3 regions of the Monashia sp. HAY1-5C genome follow, and region 3 is predicted to be linked to each of the others. Evidence: predicted binding sites of a transcription regulator. Region 3 holds the regulator's gene; each other region holds the start of a gene.

Region 1 (3,250 bases), on a different contig from region 3:
GTCACCATCGACCGCACCGAGTGGAACCTGTCGTTCAACGCGGCGCTCGAGACCGGTGGCGTCCTCGTCAGCGAGAAGGTCAAGCTCGAGTTCGACATCTCGGCGATCGCCGTGGTGCCGTCGCAGGCGTGACCTGCACCTGAACCCGGCCGCACCGGCCACCCCACGAAGGGCGAGGACCGCAGGGTCCCCGCCCTTCGTCGTGCCCTCGGGTCCATCCCGTCGGCACCGGGACCTTCCTGCTGCCGGTCCGCGGCCGGCGTGACGGGGCGGGTCAGTCTCGCTGGTGCTCCTCGGCGAGGTTGACCGCATCGCGCACGACCGGCCACGCGATCTCCCCGGAGTAGCCCTTGCGGGCCAGCATGGCTGCCAGCCGGCGGGCCTGCACGTCGGGCGCGAGCCCGTGCATAGTGCGCAGCTTCTTGGCCACGAGGTCCTCGGCCCTGGCCCGCTCGTCGTCGGCGTCGATCTGGCCGAGCGCCTCCTCGGCGACGTCCTGGTCGATGCCCTGCTTGCGCAGCTCGTGGGCGAGGGCCTTGCGGGCCAGACCTCGTGCCGCCTGCTTGGAGCGAACGAGCATCTCGGCGTAGGCCTCGTCGTCCACGAGCCCCACCTCGGTCATGCGGTCGAGGACCCGGGTCGCCACCGAGTCGTCGCAGCCGCGGTCCCGCAGCTTTCGCTCCAGCTGGGCCCGGCTGCGGGGCGCCATGCTCAGCTGTCGCAGGACGATCGCGCGCGCGACCGACTCGGGGTCGGCCTCGGGCGCGTGCGTCGTCGGGTCGGGCGGGGGTGGTGGCGTGCCACGCCTCCCCCGCCGAGAGGGACCGGGCGCGCGGCGGCCTCCCGGCTCGAGCTCGGGATCTCGGCGGGGCGACCCGTCGCCCCAGGGTCCCGGCTCGCCCCAGAGCCTGGGGTTGCCCGAGCCGGCCGGAGCAGGCGCCCCGGACAGGCCCTCGGCCTCGGCCAGGATCCGCGCGGCCCGGGCCAGCCGTTCCTCGACCGACGGGTCGAGGCCGGCTGACGACCGGTCCGGACGGCGAGCTCCGGAGCTCACGATCAGAAGTCGACCGGGACGTCCGCGACCTCGGCCGGCTGGTCCACACGCGGGCCGACGCCGAGCTTCTCCTTGACCTTCTTCTCGATCTCGTCGGCGAGGTCGGGGTTGTCCTTGAGGAAGTTGCGGGCGTTCTCCTTGCCCTGGCCGAGCTGGTCGCCCTCGTAGGTGTACCAGGCCCCGGCCTTGCGGATGAAGCCGTGCTCGACCCCCATGTCGATGAGTCCACCCTCGCGCGAGATGCCCAGGCCGTAGAGGATGTCGAACTCCGCCTGCTTGAACGGCGGCGACACCTTGTTCTTGACGACCTTGACACGGGTGCGGTTGCCGACCGGCTCGGTGCCGTCCTTGAGGGTCTCGATGCGACGCACGTCGAGACGCACCGACGCGTAGAACTTCAGCGCCTTTCCACCGGTGGTCGTCTCGGGCGAGCCGAACATGACGCCGATCTTCTCGCGCAGCTGGTTGATGAAGATCGCGGTCGTGCCCGTCGAGTTCAGCGCACCGGTGAGCTTGCGCAGCGCCTGGCTCATGAGGCGGGCCTGCAGGCCGACGTGGCTGTCGCCCATCTCACCCTCGATCTCGGCGCGCGGCACGAGGGCGGCGACGGAGTCGATGACGATGATGTCGAGCGCGCCGGAGCGGATGAGCATGTCGGCGATCTCGAGCGCCTGCTCACCGGTGTCGGGCTGGGAGACGAGCAGGGCGTCGGTGTCGACGCCGAGCTTCTTGGCGTACTCGGGGTCGAGCGCGTGCTCGGCGTCGATGAAGGCCGCTATGCCGCCGGCGCGCTGCGCGTTGGCGACCGCGTGCAGGGCCACGGTCGTCTTGCCGGAGGACTCCGGGCCGTAGATCTCGACGATGCGCCCACGCGGGAGGCCGCCGATGCCGAGCGCGACGTCGAGGGCGATCGACCCCGTGGGGATGATCTCGATCGGCGGTCGGACGTCGTCGCCGAGGCGCATCACCGCACCCTTGCCGTAGCTCTTCTCGATCTGACCCATCACCGAGGCGAGGGCCTTGTCCTTGTCCATCACCGATGCCATGTGGGTGGCCACCTATCTGCCGTCTGCGCTGCGGTCGTCTGCCTTCGACCCTGAACGACGGCGTTCGTGAGTTCCGTTGTCGGGTCAGACGTTAGGTGCCGGCGCCGACATCGGAGTTCACCACGAGACGGCCTGTGGACGATGCCATGGACGACACCGGACCTGTGGACAACAGTACCGAACACGTGTTCGAGACCGGGAAGCGACACGCCGCCGCCGTGGCCGACCGCTCGATCAGCGCACCCGCCGAGGGTCAGGCCTCCCCGGCCTCGGCGAGCGCCGCCTCGAAGGCGGCGTGGACCTGGTCCGAGAAGAGCCAGAAGCGCGCCTCCCGGACGGCCGGGAACGCGGCGAGAGCGTCCGCGAGCGTCGTCACGGCGACGCGGGCCGCCGCGTCGGGGGGGTAGCCGTAGACGCCGCACGAGATGGCCGGGAACGCGACGACGGCGCACGACGCCTGGGCCGCGAGCTCCACCGACCGGCGGTAGCAGGACGCGAGCAGCTCCGGCTCCCCCGCCCCGCCGCCGCGCCACACCGGACCCACGGTGTGGATGACGTGGCGGACCGGCAGCCGCCCCGCACCGGTGATCTTGGCGTCGCCGGTCGCGCACCCGCCGAGGAGCCGGCACTCGGCGAGCAGCTCAGGACCGGCTGCGCGGTGGATCGCGCCGTCGACGCCCCCACCGCCGAGGAGCGAGGAGTTCGCCGCGTTGACGATGGCGTCGGCTCCGGCGTCGGTCGTGATGTCCCCACGCCTCAGGGTGATCCGGCCGCGCGGGGCGCTCACGGGCCGGCCACCTGGCCGCCCTGCGCGCCACGGGCCACGCGGTCGTCGCGGCCGAGGCGTCGGGACTCGGGCACGTCCATGTCGTCGCAGATCGCCTCCCAGACGCGGCGTGGCGGTTCGCCGTCGGCGAGCGCCTCGTCGACGGACCGGCCGCCGAGCGAGCCGATGACGTGGTCGCGGGCGAGCGACCTCGCGTACCCCTCGCCGAACTCGTCCTCCATCAGGGTCCAGAAGTGACTCATCCGCACGCCTGCCAGTCTGCCACCCGGCGCAGCCGTGCCCGACCCGCTGCGGTCGTCCCTCGTCGCCGACGCCTCCACGCGGCGTCGGGAGCCGGCCCGGGACGCCTCCGGTCACGACCGC
Region 2 (3,250 bases), on a different contig from region 3:
CCGCGGCCCGGCCACGGGCGAGGACGGTGACGCGCGGCAGGCGCGGGTCGACGAGAGCACCCCCGCGAACCGGCGTGCGGCTGTGCTCGGACCGACGCGGGCGACCGGTCGGGCCGGTGCGCGGCGGCTCGAGGGCGAGGTCGACACCGAGGACGGGGGCGACGTCGTGCTCCATGCAGGCGCGGACGAACTTGACCGCGCCGTAGAGCCCGTCGCGGTCGGTGAGGGCGAGCGCCGGCTGGCCCCAGGCGGCGGCCCGCTCGACGAGCTGGCGGGGTGTCGCGGTGCCGTAGCGCATCGAGTAGCCGCTCGCGACGTGCAGGTGCACGAAGCTGTCGCCGACGCGGCCGGCTCCCGCCCCGGACCTCGGGCCGACCCCCCGGGGCGTCGTGCTGGTGGTCGTGCTGGTGGTCGTGCTCGTCATGCCCCGCTCGCACGGCTCCTCGGCCCGGACGAGACCGGGGTGATGGTCCGCGGCAGCGGGACGGCGATCGGCACGCCGAGCAGGTCCTGGACGATCTCGAGGAACATCTCGGCCTGCCGGAGCAGGTCGTCGGCCTCGCGCGGCGCGATGTGGCCCCCGCGGTCGACGACGGACCGGCGTGCGGAGCACGCGGCGAAGAACGCGGCCCACTCCCCCAGCTCGGGGGCGACGAGGGGCAGCACCTGCCAGACGCTGCGGGGTCGGGACCGCGGCGTCGGCGCCGTCCGGGCCGCGACCAGCGCGGCGGCGGCGCGCAGGGCCCCGAGGTGGGCGTCGCGGTAGCGCTCGGTGGCCTCGCTCACGCGGCAGGCCGACTCGAGGCTGCCCCTCGAGCGGTCGAGCAGGGTGAGCACGGCGACGGAGATGGGCGGGCGGTGCAACGGTGCGGTGGCCACGGGTCGGCTCCTCTCGACAGGCGCGGGTACAGGCGCGGGTACAGGCGCGGGTACAAGCGCGGGGACGGTGGCTGGTGGGGCGGGCATCAGTCGGCGACCCGGACGAGCGACCAGCGGTCACCGCGGGGGGACGCGTCGTGGGCGAGGTCGTAGACCCCGGGCGTGAACGACCACCCGGGGCTCGCCTCGACCCGCCAGACGTGCTGCTCGCTCGCGGCGGCGAGGAGCGTCTCGCCGGGGCGCACCTGCGCCTCCTCGGCGTCGAGGGCGTCGTGCCACCACGCCCGCCGCTCCCGCCACTGCGCGAGGACCTCCCGCACGACGTAGAGGCGGCCCTTCCAGATGAAGGCCTCGGGCCGCTCCCGGGCGGCGCCGTCGACCGGAGCCTCACCCGGACCTGCATCCGGGCCTGCACCTGCACCTGCACCGGCCCGGGAGGCACCCGTCACCTGGGATCCGTCCTGCTCGAACCGGACCCTGACCTGCACTGCATCACTGAACCTGCGCACCACGACACGTCTCCCTCGGACACGTCGAGGCGGGAGGTCACGACCCTGGCTGCCCGCGCCCCACACGGACGGCCGACACCCCAACCGACGACTGGACTGAACGATGAACACTCGAACACCTGTTCGAACTCGACCAGCGTAACCCCTGCCGCCGACACCGTGTCAAGGCGATCCGACGGCCGGCGGCGCAGGCCGTGTTTGCTCTCGTTCGGGGCGGTTTGCGTGGACCTGAGTACCGGTGCTCAGGTCCACGTGGACGTGCTCGACCAGAGTGGGTCACCACGGGTCCGGCCCGTGGCCGGAAGGGCGCAGGGGTCCCGTCCGTCCAGGGCCCGGGCCCGTCTCTCGTGCGCGCCCACCCGGCAGGGCAGCGCCCCGACCGGCCGTCCTCGCAGCCCTTGCGCGCACCTCGGGATTACGGGACGGTCGGCAGCGTTGGACCGAGGCTCGGCCGTCCGGCCGCGCCTGGACCCCGCCGCCCCCGCAGGCCGGGTTGGACGAAGGAGTGACGTGGGAGCCGAGCTCATCCCCCTGGCCTTCACCACCGGGTGGGGCAGCGGCATCAATGCGTACGCGGTCGTGCTCGTCCTCGGCCTCGCCGACCGCCTCTTCAACCTCGGACAGGTCCCCGACGCGCTCGCCCGCACCGACGTCCTCGTCGGTGCGGCGGTCCTCTTCCTCCTCGAGCTCGTCGCCGACAAGATCCCCTACGTCGACTCGGTCTGGGACTCGGTCCACACCGTCGTGCGGCCCGCCGTCGGGGCCACGATCGGCTACCTCATCGGCCACGAGACCGCGAGCCTCGATGCCGCCGTCGGTGCTGCCACCGGTGGCGTCACGGCCCTGGTCTCGCACGGCGTCAAGGCCGGACTGCGGGGCATCGTCAACACCTCGCCCGAGCCCGCCAGCACCATCGTCGTCAGCACGGGCGAGGACGTCACCGTCACCGGCGTCGTGGCCCTGGCGATCGCCCACCCCTGGGCGGCTGCGACGGCCGCGCTGCTGCTCCTCGCGGCCGGGGGGCTGCTCGTGTGGACGCTCGCCGGGCGCCTGCGCCGGCTCAAGCGGCGCTACGACGCATGGGGCGAGCGGGTCGGCATCGCCGTCCCGACCGCGGCGCCGCCGACGGCTCCGCCGGGCCGCCGGCCGGGCCGCGCCCGCCCGACGCGTCCGCCGGCCCCGGACGATGCCTCCGAGGACCCACCGGCCTGACCCGGCGACGCTCGAGGCCGTCGACCGACGCCGCTGCCGACCCTCAGAGCCGGCCGAAGACCTCGAGCGTCGCCGACGAGCGGTTCATCGTGATGAAGTGGATGCCCGGCGCACCCTCGTCGAGGAGGCGCCGCGCGGACTCGGTGGCGATGGCCAGGCCCTCGGCCCGCACGCCCTCCGCGTCGTCCCCGAGCCGGTCGAGGCGGTCGGTGACGGCAGCCGGCATCGGCTGGCCGGCCAGCTGGGCCATGCGCACGACCTGGCGCGCGTTCGTGATCGGCATGATCGCCGGCACGACGGGAAGCTGCGACCCGCGCCGGGCCAGCTCGTCGCGCAGCCGCAGGTAGTTGTCGACGTCGAAGACCATCTGGGTGATGGCGAACTGCGCCCCGGCGCGCTCCTTGCGGATCAGCGTCTCGGCGTCCTCGGCGGGGTCGCGCGACTCGGGGTGACGGTCGGGGAACGCCGCGACCCCGACCGTGAAGTCGCCGAGCCCGCGGACCAGCGCGACGAGCTCGTCGGCGTGGTCGAGCCCCTCCGGGTGGGCGACCCACGGCTGCCCGAGGCCCCCCTGCGGGTCACCGCGCAGGGCCAGGATGTTGCGCACCCCCGCCGAGGCGTACGCCCCGACGATGCCGCGCAGCTCGGAC
Region 3 (3,250 bases):
TCAACGGCGGCGCGTGGATCTCGATCCCCGACACGGTGACCGTGCCGCAGCCGGGCACCCCGATCACCGTCAAGGAGGCGCGGAGCGTCCTCGTCCGCAACTAATCGTCCGACGACCCGCGGTGGCGAACCACCGGGCCGTCACTCGGCGATGGCGGCGCCCCTACGAGCCTCGAGGTCCGTGCTGTCGCGCAGGTCCCACAGCTCCTTGGTCTGGAGGATCCAGTAGGCGCAGAACAGGACGATGATGATGACCTCGCAGATCAGGATCACGTGGTCGAAGCCGTGCAGCGTCAGGTGTGCGAGCACCGTGAGGGCCAGCAGCGCAGCCAGGGTCCCGGCGATGACGAGGTACCACCTCTTGTACCCCGCCGCTTCTTGGGTCGAGGTGTGTCGGTCCTCGACCCGGAAGGCGCTGAGGACCATGACGGCGATGACGCCGGCCACCATCGTCGCGGCGGCGATGCCGTGGCTCAGGGCCACGAAACGGTCGGGCAGCGCGAGGAAGAGCACGAGCTCGAACACGACCACGGCACTGCACGCCGCGGTGACGAGCAGGGTGCGCACCGGTGGTCGGCGTGCGGGGTCCCTGAGCTCGGCGCGTCGCAGCCATGCCGTCACGACGAGGGCGAGGAGACCCACGGCGACCAGGGACCACACGCTGTTGTCGACCGCGTCGGAGATGGCCGTCGTGGGCAGGGCGAACGGGTTCGGCGCGCCTGCAACACTGCAGCGATCGTCCGGGACGGTGGGCACCATCGCGACCACGAACGCCATGAAGCCGGAGAAGTTGAGGAGCACGTCCTCCTCCGACGAGTGGCCCTTGTAGACGACGAGGGCGGCGCCGAGCGCGCAGAGGCTGCCGACGAAGACCGTGCGCGCAGGGGTGAAGTAGTAGGCGCTGATCGAGCCCAGCCAGCACGACCGGTTCGTGCCCCACCACCACTGGAGCACGACGGACAGCAGCAGCATGAGCAGCAGCGCCACCATGCCGCCCCGCAGATAGCGATACGTGAAGACGACGTCGCGGTCGGGCCGGTCGGGCATGGCGTCCTCCTCAGGCACTGTGCTCCCAGAGTGGCGAGTCCAGGGTGCGGATACCTCACGACGCGCCGCGGAGGATCCGCGACGCGCCCGTGATGTGGCCGCGGTGGGGGCTGCTCAGACGCGACGCAGGACTGCGGTCACCTTTCCGAGGATCGTCGCATCGTCGCCGTCGATCGGGTCGTAGGCCTCGTTGTGAGGCAGCAACCACACGTGACCGTCCTTGCGCTTGAAGGTCTTCACCGTGGCCTCGTTGTCGAGCATCGCCGCGACGATGTCGCCGTTCTCGGCAGTCGGCTGCTGGCGCACGACCACCCAGTCGCCATCGCAGATCGCGGCGTCGACCATCGAGTCGCCCTGGACCTTGAGCAGGAAGAGCTGCCCCTCGCCGACGACCTGGCGGGGCAGCGGGAAGACGTCCTCGACGACCTCCTCGGCGGTGATGGGCACCCCGGCGGCGATCTTGCCGAGGACGGGGACGTACGACGCCTCGGGGCGCGTGTCACCGGAGTCGGTCTCGACGTCGTGCTGGTCGGACGCTGCGGCGCGCCCGCGGCGCCCCGTCGCGTCTCCGGCGTCGGGGGAGACGACCTCGAGGGCGCGCGGACGGTTGGGGTCCCGACGCAGGTAGCCCTTGCGCTCGAGGGCGGCGAGCTGGTGGCTGACGCTCGACGGGCTGGCGAGCCCGACGGCCTCACCGATCTCGCGCATGCTCGGCGGGTAGCCGCGTCGGTCGACGGAGTTGCGGATCACCTCGAGCACGCGCCGCTGGCGCATCGTCAGCCCATCGCCCTTGTCGCGGTCGGGAAGCTCGGTCACGCCCATGGTGTCCCCTTCGTCGGCGGCCCCAGGCACCCCGGTCCCGGCGCTCGCGAGGCCAGTGTCAGTGGTGACTGGTGTGGTTGGTGGTGTGAGGAAAGCGTACGGGGTTCGAACACAGTTGCCAAACACCTGTTCGAAGCATGTCTCGACTTCATCGACCAGACGTGCTACAACTCGTACAGGCGTTCTATCGAACACATGTTCGCAAGTCAGCAGCAAGGGGAGGTCAGCATGAGCGTGGTCGCCATCGAAGCCGTTCGCCGGCAGCGGGAGACGGAGGTCGGGGAGTCCGACTTCGTCTCGCGGCCGCAGCTCGTCCTCGTTCCCACCGGACGCGCCGCCGTGCGGGCCGCCCGTGCCGCCCGCCCGCGGATGCGCCTGACGCGGTTCGGCCGCCTCGTCGTGACGCTCTTCGTCGGCGCCGTGGTCCTCGCCCTCGGGATCGGCCTCGCCGGTCAGCTCGCCTCGGCCACGGGTGCACCGCGCACGATCACGGTCGAGTCAGGTCAGACCCTGTCGGGCATCGCGGCTCGTGAGCTCCCGGGCCTTCCGGTGCGCGAGGGGGTCGTCGAGCTGCAGCTGGCCAACTCCCTCTCGACGTCGATGATCCACACGGGCCAGCGGCTCGTCATCCCGGCTCCCTGACGTCGCCGTTCGTGCCGCCTCCCGGCACGTCCCCCGACCGCCGCGTTGGCTCCACCTTCAGCGGCTGGCCCTCCAGGCGCTTCGACCCCGTCTGGTGGCCCGGACGCCGCACCCCTTCGGGTGCGGCGTCCTGCTGTGTCCGGCTTCGGCCGCCCTGTGGATGAGGCATGGACGCTGGGCGCCGGTCCCCGGGCCTGTGGATGCACCTCTGCCCGCGAGCGATGTCCTTCCTACCGTGGGGATCTCGGGAAGGGGAGCGCGCATGCGGTACGAGGTGGACACGGGCACGGTCGACGACGCCGCCGCGACGGCAGACTGGGCGCTCGCGCGCCTGACCGTGGTGAGGCCGGATCTCGCGGTCGAGCCGGTCGGGGTGGCGCTCGCCGGCGGCATGCTCGCCGCATCCGTCTCCCGGATCTCGCTCGCCTGGCGAGAACGTCTTCGTGAGGCCCGTGTGGAGCTGCTCGGCCTCGGGTCGGCCCTCCAGGAGGCCTCGAGGCTCTACTCCGCGGTCGAGCATGCCGCCGCCCGGGCGTTCACGAACCCGTCCGGTGACGGTGCGCCGTGACGACGTTCGACGTCGCTCGCGTGCGGACGGCTCGTCCCGGTGCCCTCGAGCTCGCCGCCCGCCGTCTCACGCAGAGCCGCCTCGAGGTCCAGGCCGTCGTCGCGGACCTGCTGCATCGCCGGGGCTCGACGTGGTCGGGACCGGCGTCGAGCGCGGCCGCCGAACGGCAGGT

The links. Region 3 encodes LexA, which represses DNA repair genes until DNA is damaged. Its sites were predicted from a motif close to TCGAACANNTGTTCGA; they were not measured.
Region 1: a site for LexA is predicted at 2,278-2,293, ahead of recA (recombinase RecA). Genes of this name have one in related genera too.
Region 2: a site for LexA is predicted at 1,500-1,515, ahead of ACR9ZK_RS06250 (DUF6504 family protein). Genes of this name have one in related genera too.

The regions. Positions count from the first base shown of each region.
Region 1 is NZ_JBPGXG010000062.1:16,870-20,119, reverse strand. Features, by position in the region: gene ACR9ZK_RS11245 (YceI family protein) at 1-132, shown strand, start outside; gene ACR9ZK_RS11240 (regulatory protein RecX) at 275-1,054, opposite strand; gene recA (recombinase RecA) at 1,057-2,100, opposite strand; gene ACR9ZK_RS11230 (O-acetyl-ADP-ribose deacetylase) at 2,354-2,887, opposite strand; gene ACR9ZK_RS11225 (DUF3046 domain-containing protein) at 2,884-3,135, opposite strand.
Region 2 is NZ_JBPGXG010000026.1:25,995-29,244, forward strand. Features, by position in the region: gene ACR9ZK_RS06240 (DNA polymerase III subunit alpha) at 1-298, opposite strand, end outside; gene ACR9ZK_RS06245 (SAV_6107 family HEPN domain-containing protein) at 421-879, opposite strand; gene ACR9ZK_RS06250 (DUF6504 family protein) at 966-1,367, opposite strand; gene ACR9ZK_RS06255 (DUF4126 domain-containing protein) at 1,899-2,600, shown strand; gene metF (methylenetetrahydrofolate reductase [NAD(P)H]) at 2,644-3,250, opposite strand, start outside.
Region 3 is NZ_JBPGXG010000011.1:39,796-43,045, reverse strand. Features, by position in the region: gene ACR9ZK_RS03180 (PKD domain-containing protein) at 1-104, shown strand, start outside; gene ACR9ZK_RS03175 (hypothetical protein) at 141-1,046, opposite strand; gene lexA (transcriptional repressor LexA) at 1,161-1,868, opposite strand; gene ACR9ZK_RS03165 (LysM peptidoglycan-binding domain-containing protein) at 2,097-2,510, shown strand; gene ACR9ZK_RS03160 (hypothetical protein) at 2,773-3,078, shown strand; gene ACR9ZK_RS03155 (alpha/beta hydrolase) at 3,075-3,250, shown strand, end outside.